One region of the Mesorhizobium sp. RCAM 05104 genome, then DNA from elsewhere that is predicted to be linked to it. Evidence: predicted binding sites of a transcription regulator. Region 1 holds the regulator's gene; each other region holds the start of a gene.
The links. The regulator PhoB, encoded in region 1, activates phosphate uptake and scavenging genes when phosphate is short. The targets are predictions, from matches to a motif close to TGTCATNNANCTGTCAT.
Positions count from the first base shown of each region.

Region 2: the regulator PhoB is predicted to act here: its motif matches at 1,302-1,318, upstream of AC56QP_RS16550 (DUF47 family protein).
Region 3: the regulator PhoB is predicted to act here: its motif matches at 1,265-1,281, upstream of olsB (l-ornithine N(alpha)-acyltransferase).

Region 1 is NZ_CM185033.1:4,426,324-4,429,843, reverse strand. Features, by position in the region: gene AC56QP_RS21705 (ROK family protein) at 1-286, shown strand, start outside; gene AC56QP_RS21700 (agmatinase) at 466-1,377, shown strand; gene phoB (phosphate regulon transcriptional regulator PhoB) at 1,391-2,080, opposite strand; gene phoU (phosphate signaling complex protein PhoU) at 2,100-2,807, opposite strand; gene pstB (phosphate ABC transporter ATP-binding protein PstB) at 2,833-3,520, opposite strand, start outside.
Region 2 is NZ_CM185033.1:3,381,581-3,385,100, forward strand. Features, by position in the region: gene dapE (succinyl-diaminopimelate desuccinylase) at 1-330, shown strand, start outside; gene AC56QP_RS16545 (transporter) at 336-935, shown strand; gene AC56QP_RS16550 (DUF47 family protein) at 1,432-3,393, shown strand; gene AC56QP_RS16555 (PEP/pyruvate-binding domain-containing protein) at 3,447-3,520, shown strand, end outside.
Region 3 is NZ_CM185033.1:4,784,874-4,788,393, reverse strand. Features, by position in the region: gene AC56QP_RS23460 (response regulator) at 1-1,159, shown strand, start outside; gene olsB (l-ornithine N(alpha)-acyltransferase) at 1,345-2,220, shown strand; gene AC56QP_RS23450 (trimeric intracellular cation channel family protein) at 2,307-2,939, opposite strand; gene grpE (nucleotide exchange factor GrpE) at 3,035-3,520, opposite strand, start outside.

The DNA.
Region 1 (3,520 bases):
GCTCGGCTACGGCCTCGGCAGCCTGTTCGCGCTGATCGATCCGGCACCCGTCGCCATGGTCGGTGTCAGCGCCGCGGCCTTCGACCTGATCGAGCCGGCATTGCGCGAGGCCATAGCCCAGACCGCCGGAGGCCAGCATTCGGAATCGATTTCCTTCGACACCGAGCCGAACGAACTGCCGCTGATCCGCGAAGGCTGCGCCATGCGCGCGCTGACCTTCGTCGACCAGGAGATTTTCGCACCGGGCGCGCAAGCACGAACGGGCGCCGGAAAGAACGTTGCCTGAGGATCAGCGCATATTCTGAACGACCGGTCGACCTGAACCGGGCTTCACGATGGGTATGATGTCAGTTAGGCGCGCCAACTGTTAGGATGCTGTCTAATTCGACACGCCCAGCCAATGCTCATCATCCCGCACCCTCAACACTGAAATTTCAGCTAAACCATCATCAGGACCACCAAGAAATGACCGCCTCGCCTCCCTTTCTCGGCTTTCCCGATTGGCTTGCCGATGGCCGTATCCCGCGCGCGGTGATCTTCGGAGCCGGCCACGGCAGCACCTATCCCGGCGAGGACAGCCGCGGCTATGCCTTGGCCGCCGACGCCATCCGCGTTGCGAGTCAGGGCGATGCCACGCTCGTCGAGCACTGGGATTTCGATCTCGGCGGCCCGCTGTTCGACGGCAAGCCGGTCTGCTGCATCGACACCGGCGACATCCCGACCACCATGCATGACAATACCGGCAACAGGGCTCGAATCCAGGCGAAAACGCGTCAGGTTCTGGCATTGCCGGCCGTACCGATCCTGCTCGGCGGCGACGATTCCGTGCCCATCCCCTTCCTCGCCGGCTTTGCGGATCACGGGCCGGTCTGGATCCTGCAGATCGACGCCCATATCGACTGGCGCGACGAGGTGCATGGCGAGCGCTACGGCTATTCGAACCCGATGCGCCGCGCGAGCGAGATGCCGCATGTCGCCGGCATCGTGCAGGTCGGCATCCGTGGCGTTGGCAGCGCGCGCCTCACCGAAATCGAAGCGGCACGGCGCTATGGCAGCCGCCTTGTAACGGCCCGCGAGGTTCACGCCCAGGGCGTCGAAGCCGCTCTCCGGCATATTCCGGAAGGGGCGCGGGTCGTCGTAACCCTCGACTGCGACGGCCTCGATCCCGGCATCATGCCGGGCGTGGCGGCGCGTTCGCCCGGCGGCCTCACCTACACCCAGGTGATCGATCTGATCGCGGGCCTCGGCAGGCGGGCCAGGATCGCGGGATTCGACCTTGTCGAACTCTATCCTCCCGCCGACATTGACAGCCTGTCGGCCCTGACCGCGGCGCGCCTTCTCGTCAATGTGATCGGCACCGTCGTCCGGCAGGTTTGAGCCCGGACTGTCCCTAGTCTTCCCTGATCGCGTAACCCGCCCCGCGGATCGTGCGGATGACATCGGGCATGCGGCCATTGTTGACCGCCTTGCGCAACCGGCCGACATGCACGTCCACCGTGCGCTCGTCGATATAGATTGTCTCGCCCCAGACATTGTCGAGCAGCTGGCTGCGCGAGAAGACGCGGCCAGGGTGGCGCATCATGAATTCCAGCAGGCGGAATTCGGTCGGTCCGAGCCGGATCTCGCTCTTCTTGCGATAGACCCGGTGCGACTCACGATCGAGCACGATGTCGCCAACCTTGAGCACGCTGGACAGCACTTCCGGCTTGGCGCGGCGCAGCAGCGCCTTGACCCTGGCCATGAACTCCGGTGTCGAGAACGGCTTGACCAGATAATCGTCGGCGCCTGTCGAAAGGCCGCGCACGCGATCGCTCTCCTCGCCACGCGCGGTCAGCATGATTATCGGCAGCCGCTCGGTCTCGGGGCGCATTCTCAGCCGCCGGCAGAGTTCGATGCCGGAAACCGCCGGCACCATCCAGTCCAGCACCAGAAGGTCGGGGACGTTCTCCTGCAGCCGGATCTCGGCCTCGTCGCCGCGCGTCACCACCTCGACCTGGTAACCCTCTGACTCCAGATTGTAGCGGAGCAGCACACCCAGCGGCTCCTCGTCCTCCACCACCATGATGCGTGGCGCGATCATCGGCTGCTCACCCCTGTCGTCATGCCGCCGGCGCGGACATTGCCGTCTCGTCCTGCTTCGGGCGATTGGCGGGCAGCTGCGTGCCGGTCAAAACATAATACGCATTCTCGGCGATGTTGGTCACGTGATCGCCGATGCGTTCGAGGTTCTTGGCGCAGAACAACAGATGCGTGCACGCGGTGATGTTGCGCGGATCCTCCATCATGTAGGTCAGGAGTTCGCGGAACACGGACGTGTACTTGACGTCGATGCGTTCGTCGTCGTTCCTGAGCTTGGCCAGCGCCGCCGCGTCGGCGGCGGCATATTCCTCGATCACACCCTGCACCTGGATCAGCACCAGTTGCGCCATCGCATCGATCGAGTGCGAAAGGTCGCGAGGCGTGACGCTGAGGCCAACGGTGCCGACGCGTTTGGCTATGTTCTTGGCAAGATCGCCGATGCGTTCGAGGTCGCCGGCCATGCGGATCGAACCGACGACATGGCGCAGATCGTCGGCCATCGGCTGACGCTTGGCGATCAATGTGATGGCGCGGTCGTCGAGTTCGCGCTGGCGCGCGTCCATGATCGCGTCGTCGGAGACAACGCGCTGTGCCAGGGCGTTGTCGGAATTCAAAAGCGCCTTGGTCGCGCCGCCGACCATCGAGCCGGCGAGATCGCCCATATCGCTGATGAGCCTGCTGATCTGTCCGAGATCCTCGTCGAAAGAAGCGACTGTATGTTCGCCCATGATCTTAGTCCTCGTATGTCTGAGCTCAGCCGAAGCGGCCGGTGATGTAGTCCTGCGTGCGCTTCTCGCGGGGCGACGTGAAGATCTTCTCGGTGCGGTCGAATTCGACCAGTTCGCCCAGATACATGAAGGCGGTCTGCTTCGAGACGCGTGCCGCCTGCTGCATGTTGTGGGTGACGATGACGATCGTGTAGTCGGCCTGCAACTCGTCGATCAGCTCTTCGATCTTGGCGGTCGACAGCGGATCGAGCGCCGAAGCCGGCTCGTCGAGCAGGATGACTTCCGGCTTCACCGCCACGGTGCGGGCGATGCAGAGCCGCTGCTGCTGGCCGCCCGAAAGACTGAGGCCGCTGGCGTTGAGCTTGTCCTTGACCTCGGTCCACAGCGCGGCGCGCTTGAGCGCCTGCTCGACACGGCCGTCCATCTCGGACTTGCTGATCTTCTCATAGAGCCTGACGCCGAAAGCGATGTTCTCATAGATCGACATCGGAAATGGCGTCGGCTTCTGGAACACCATGCCGATCTTGGTCCGCAGCAGGTTGAGATCCTGCGACCGGTCAAGGATATTCTGACCGTCGAGCAGCACCTGGCCCTCGGCGGTCTGTTTCGGGTAGAGCTCGTAGATGCGGTTGAAGACGCGCAGCAGCGTCGACTTTCCGCAGCCCGAGGGCCCGATGAAGGCGGTGACGCTGCGCTCGGGCAGCGACAGGGTG
Region 2 (3,520 bases), 1.0 Mb from region 1:
CGCAAGAAATACCGGCCGGGCAAGAAGACGCCGGTCGACTACGATCTTGTCTGGCGCGATCGGCCGAGCCATGTCTTCCTGACCCGCGACGACAGGCTGATCGAGACACTGACTGGTTCGGTCAAGGCGGTGGTCGGCAGGAAGCCGGCGCTATCCACCTCGGGGGGCACCTCGGACGCGCGCTTCATCAAGGACTACTGCCCGGTGGTCGAGTTCGGTCTGGTCGGCAAGACCATGCACATGGTCGACGAGCGCGTCGCCATTACCGATCTCGAAACGCTGACGCAAATCTACCAGCGCTTCATCGACGACTGGTTCGGACAGGGCTGAGCAGGATGCTTTCGGCGGACGAGACCCAAGCTTCGCTGACCGGCGCCTGGCGGCTTATGCTCGGCAAGGTCGACGGATTGCGTCTGCTCGACCTGTCGGCCGACGGTTTCTGGAACTCCTTTTTCGCCATCGTCGTTGCCGCACCGGCGCTGATCGTCGGCTGGGTCGGCATTGCCAACGAGATCGGCGATCCCAATGCGTTCGCGGGACGCTTCGGCATGCTCGTCCGCCTGGCTACGGTCGATATCAGCTCCTGGGTGCTGCCGCTGGTCGCTCTTGCCCTGGTCGCGCGGCGTGCCGGCATAGGCAGCCGCTTCGTCCACTATGTCGTTGCCAGCAACTGGGCTTCGGCCATCACCGCCTGGCTGATGCTGCCCTCGGCGCTGATCAGGCTTTTCCTGACGTCCGCGAGCCAGATCTCGAGCCTTGTGTCGCTGCTGTTGTTCGCGCTGTCGATGGTGCTGACCTGGCGCATGACCAATGCCTCCATCGGCAAGGGTGCCGCGGTCGGCACCGCCGTTTTCGTCGGCATGTTCATCGCCTCGCTGATGGTGCTGTTCGGGCTGCAGATGCTGCTCGGCATCACCGTGCCGGCTGACATCTAGGCCTGGGCCACCGCCATATCAGGGTGTTCATAACATTCCTGCGCGATCCAGCCGAGGCAACGCGCGTCGAGTGCCGGGATCGCGGATATCGACCCGTCCGGATGAGCCCGGCCTGGCATTCGCATGCCCACCAAATCTCGTCGGCGCCATTCGAACAGAGCCGCAATCCCGACTTGCCGCAGCCGAAAGGGCTGAGAAGGGCCGTGATTTCAGACATTTGCCCACCCCTGCGGGATGAAGGGCATCGCCGGGCACGATGCTTATCATGGCAGCTTCCGTTTTGCGAGCGATCACTCCTGAAAAGTCTTCCATCGAATGCTTTGCGCCAGATCAATGATGAAGTGCGGACTCCAGAGTATATTTATCATAACAATATTGTGACAGTGCTTCGATCTCCGTTAGTACGCCGGCTTCTGATTTCGATAAAATTTGGAAAGCGGACAACGAGGCAATGAATCGAACAATGTATCATTGTGGCAGAATGGATGGCTGATAGATGGAAAAAGTGGATGTTGTCGCCGCGCTCGGCCAATCGAAGCTGCTACTGCCGGCCCGGATCACCGGTGCGCTTGCGGCCAATGACCGGCTGAAATTCGCACTGACCGCGCTTCAGGCCGCGGCTGCCCATGCCGCGGATGGCGCGGCTCCGCTATCCAACCTGCGTCGCGACTATGCGGCCGCCCATATCAACGCGCCGTGGCTCATGGAGATGCAGGCGACAGCCTGGCTGGAGGGCGGGACGTTGCATCTTGCCGACCTGGCGCGACTTGGCAAGCTGCTCGGGGAGGACATCCGCCTGATGGCCCGGCCGCTGGAAGGCAGCGCGGATGCCGACCACAAGGCGCAAATCGCGCGGGTCGATCATTGGTACGACTGGCTGGACCAGTTGAATGCGGGCGTGCTCGACGACGCCCAAATGCTCGCGCTGACGGGCGGAAAGCGGGGCGAGAGCGATACGTTCCACATTCTGGTGATGGATCTGCACAAGAGCCTGAACCGGCTGGCGGTCGACATGTCGGACGATACGGTCGACGGTGCCCATGGCTGGCAGCTCGATGCCGACGACCGCCCCCGCGTCGCTGCCTTCATGCGTGGGCTGAACCGCACGCGCAGGCTCAAATTCGACCATCCCGGCCTCGACACGGCGGCGACGCGCGACGGGGCGCGGTTGCTCATCCAGAACGACATCGGCACCAACGACGTGCATGTGCTGGTGATCCAGATCGAGGGTTCTTCGATTACGCTCACCTATTCGGACCTGCACGAGCGTCGCTTTGCCTTCTTCCAGGGCCTTCTGTCGGAGATTGGAGCGCAATGGTCGGACGTCGGCGCGCGGCGCAGCGCCGGTCTGAACTCGGGCGCCGATTACGTCGTCGGCACGGCGCGCTTCGATTGCGCCGATCTCGCGGCGGCCGACGCGGCCCTTGAGGGTCTGGGCGCGCGCATCGTCTTCCTGATCGACTGGAACCGGGCACGCAAGCGGCTGAACCGGCTTGTAGCCAAGCCGCTTTCCATCGCGGTGCTGACCGAGGCAGCCCATCGCGAGGCAGGCCATATGGGCTGGCTCATGGCCGGGGCCGATCAACTGGTCTTCGACGCGATGGAAGCGCTGTCGCCGGACCATTTCCGGATCGGCGACCGGTTGGACAGCGTGCTGGGCGCGGCCGAGGCGCAGGATTTCCTGACCGAGGTGCTCGTGCTTTCCTCCCATGCCATGCAGGTGGATCAGACCGCCGCCCTGATCGCCGACCAGATCCGGCTGCTGCTGTCGCGCCATGTCCGCCGTCACCGGGACGAGTTCGCGCTTCTCGGCGAGCACGCCGCCTTCTGCCACGCCTTGGCCGAAGGCATACGCGATGCGCTGGCGTATGGCCACGAAACAGACGTCAAGGCCGCTCGAAAGCTATCGGAGCGCGCCAAGATCTGGGAACGCAAGGCCGATCATCTGGTGATGCGCCTGCGCGACCAGGCCGCGGGCAACGCGCGCTGGCTGCCCTTCCTGCAGCTGATCGAATGCGCCGACGATGCGGCGGATGCGCTGGAGGAGGCCGTTTTCATCCTGTCGCTGATCGCCGAGGACAATCATCATGGCTGGAGCGACGAACTGCGCACCGCGCTGCGCCGGCTGGCCGACAAGGTGCTTGAGGCGGCACAGGACCATGTCAAGGCGCTCGCCATCGCGCGCACGCTCAACGAAGCGAGCCTCGCGCAGGACCAGGATGAATTTCTGGCCGCCTGCTGGCGGGTGGTCGATGCCGAAAAGGCGTGCGATGCGGTGACGCGCGAGGTCAGGCGCCTGTTCGTGCGCAATGTCTCGGACGCGGCCACGCTCAGCCTCGGCACTGATTTCGCGGCCGCGCTGGAAGCATCCACCGACGCGCTGCTGCGCACGGGCTACGCGATGCGCGGCCTCGTCCTCACCCGGGTCGGCGCCGGCAACCAGGGGAGGCGAGCGTGAGCGGCGCATCGACGAGCACTCCGCCAGAAGGTTCGGCTCAGCTTGGTCTGATCGTGGCCGGCAAGCCGCTGGAAAAAGCGGCTTCGCCCGAGACAATGGGCTTCAAGGCGTACAACCTTGCACGGAT
Region 3 (3,520 bases), 360 kb from region 1:
CCTCATCGGCAACGCCATCAAGTTCACCGACAGCGGCGGCGTATTGGTGAGCATCGCGCGCGCCCGCACCCAGACCACCGATCGCATCTGCTTCACCATCGCCGACACTGGTCCGGGTCTGCGCGACGAGGACATGGAGCGCATTTTCGAGGAGTTCGAGCAGGCCGACGGCACGTCGACGCGTGCGCATGGCGGAGCCGGACTCGGTCTTGCCATCTCCAAACGCCTGGTGATCGCCATGGGCGGTGCGATCTCGGTATCCAGCCGGCTTGGCCAGGGATCCGAATTCGTCTTCGAAATACCGGCGATATCTGCCACCGAGGCACCGCAGAGCCGGCAGAACGCGCTGTCGGGCAGGCGCGCGGTGATCCTGTCGAAAAACGCCGTCGAGGCCGATGCCATCGCCCGCACCATCCGTGCCAATGGCGGCGCGGTCGATGTCGCCACCACCGCGGCACAGGCCGCGCCCTTCGCCGCCGGCTGCGACGTGCTTCTGGTCGATGCCGCGATGGAGGAGAGCGATGGAAGGCTGCTCAAGCGCCTGCGCCAGAGCGGCTTCGCCGACTGCGAGGCCATCACGCTGATCGCGCCGACCGACCGCGGCATGCTTGGCGAGTTCCGCGCCAGCGGCTACGCAACCTTTCTTGCCAGGCCAGTGCGTGGCGGAACACTTCTGCGTGTGCTGTTGAGCAGCAATGCCGCCGCCCTCGCCCAGCCGCAGCCGGAAACGCACCGCGCGCCGGCGTTTCGTGCCGTCAGCCACCGCCAGCAGGGCCTGTCGGTGCTGATCGCCGAGGACAATGACATCAACGCCATGCTGGCCCGCGCCACGCTGCTGAAGGCCGGGCATCGCGTCAAGGTTGTCGGCAACGGCAAGGCCGCTGTGGAAGCTGTCACCGGCGCCGGACGCAAGCACCGCTTCGACGTCGTGCTGATGGATCTGCACATGCCGGTCATGGACGGGCTGGACGCGATTGCCGCCATCCGCCGCCATGAGGAGGAGACCTCCGCGCCGCCTGTGCCGATCATGGTGTTGTCGGCCGACAGCCAGGAAAAGACGCGCCATGCGGTCCTCGCCCATGGCGCCAGCGGCTTCGTCACCAAGCCGCTCGACCCCGATGCGCTGGTCGCCGCCGTCGAGGGACAGGTCGCCGCCTGAGCCTCCTTTCCTTCCTCCGCGTCGACCCGTATCCTCGCGAAGCGTAGCCGGTTGACCGTCTTCGCCAGCCGACGAAGTATTGCCCGCGACCTCGTATCACGGTACTGTCACAATCCTGTTGCACCTACACCGTATCCCCGTGCCAAGAGGGATGGCTCGAAGGAGAATCACTCGTGCATACAGTTATGCCGGAATGTGACACTCGGCCGAACGCCAGCAGCGCATTGCTTGCCGGCCGTAACGTCGATTCCGTCATAAAGGGCGCGGCACTCGGCCGTATCGGCAATCTCGAAGTGCGGCTCGCCCGCAACGAGGCCGAGATCGCGGCCGCGCAGGAAGTGCGCTACCGCGTGTTCTACGACGAGCTCGGCGCCAGGAAGGAGCTGTTCCAGGCGCATGACCGCCGCGACGCCGACCGGTTCGATCCGCTCTGCGACCATCTGCTTGTCTTCGATACCTCGCTTTCGGGCCCGGAGCATCGTCGTATCGTCGGCACCTATCGCCTGCTGCGGCAAGAAATCGCGGCCGCGGCCGGCGGGTTCTATTCCGAAGGCGAGTTCGAGCTGACCCAGCTCATCGCCCGTCACCCCGGCCAGCGTTTCCTAGAGCTCGGCCGGTCCTGCGTCTTGCCCGAGTACCGCTCGAAGCGCACCATCGAGGCGCTGTGGCAAGGCATCTGGGCCTACATCAACCATTACGAAATCGGTGTGATGACCGGCTGCGCTTCTTTCCACGGCACGGTGCCGGCGGCGCATGCCGAGGCGTTCACCTACCTCGCCCATCACTGCCGGACGAACTCGGCCTGGGACGTGCGCGCGGTCTCTGGGCGCTACTGCTCGATGGATTTGATGCCGATCGAGGCGGTCAACGCCAAGGCGGCGATCGCGGCAATGCCGCCATTGGTCAAGGGCTATCTGCGCGTCGGTGCGCGCATCGGCGACGGCTGCGTCATCGACCGCGAGTTCTCGACGGTCGACGTGTTCGTGGTGATGCCGGTCAAGGAAATCGGCGCCCGCTACGTCAACTACTATGGTGGGGAAGCCCAGCGCTTCGCTGCCTGACGTTAGCGAACAGCGAAAGCCACGCCGCAATCCTGCGGACTGCCATCCCCCTGTTCGCTACTCCCTATTGGCCACTCACTTCACCTTCACGGAATATCTTCCGGCCGCCGGCCGGGCCGGCTCTTGTAGGACGGAAACGCCCAGCCGAAACGGAGTGCGCCGCCGCGCACGGCAAACGCCGCGGCGAAGCCGGCCAGTCCTGAAACAATCTGCGGCAGTCCGGCGACATCGCCTATGGTAAAGACGGCTGCCCCGACGAGAGCCGCCGTCACATAGATTTCCGGCCTCAGCAGCACCGAAGGCTCCCCCGCCAGGAGATCGCGCAGGATGCCGCCAAATGTGGCGGTCAGCATGCCGGTGATCACAGACACCGCCGGCGAGCCGGTGATGGCAAGTCCCTTGGCCGCGCCCATCACTGAAAAGGCGGCAAGGCCGATGGCGTCGAGCCACAAAAGCAGCTTGTAACGGGATTCGACGCGATGTGCCGTGAAGAACACCACCACCGCCACCACCGCGCAGATCAGCACATAGTCGCGGTTTCCCACCCAGAAGACAGGCACATTGAGGATGAGATCGCGGAAGGTGCCGCCGCCGATGCCGGTGACGCTGGCCAGGAACAGGAAACCGATAATGTCGAGCTGCTTGCGCGAAGCGGCAAGCGCCCCGGTCGCAGCAAAGACGGCGACACCAGCATAGTCGAGAAGCGCAATGGGGTTCATGCAGCGAACAATGAAAGAGTAAGTGGAAAATAGCGAATAGCACGAAGCTGCTATTGCGTATTTCCCTATTCGCTACTCGCTATTCCCTTGTCCGTTCACGCGTCCTTCTCGGCCTCGTCATTCACCGGACCCGGCTCGACCTGCGCTTCGCCGGCTGCAAGCTTCGGACCGCCCTTGGCGACGCCGACCATGGCCGGGCGCAACACCCGCTCGCCGATAGAATAACCCGGCTGCACGACCTGGACCACGGTATTGGCCGGGACATCCGGATTGGGCACTTCGAACATCGCCTGGTGGAAATTGGGATCGAACCTCTCGCCTTCCGGCGTGAGCTTCTTGACCCCGTGCCGTTCCAGCGCCGACAGCATGGCGCGCTCGGTGAGGTCTACGCCTTCGATCAGCGCCTTGAAGCCGGCGTCGCCGGATGCCTTGGCCTCGGCTGGAATCGCATCCAGCGCGCGGCGCAGATTGTCCGAGACCGACAGCATGTCGCGAGCGAAATTGGCGACCGCATAGGTGCGCGCGTCGTGCACGTCGCGCGCGGTGCGGCGGCGCAGGTTTTCCATCTCGGCCGCCACGCG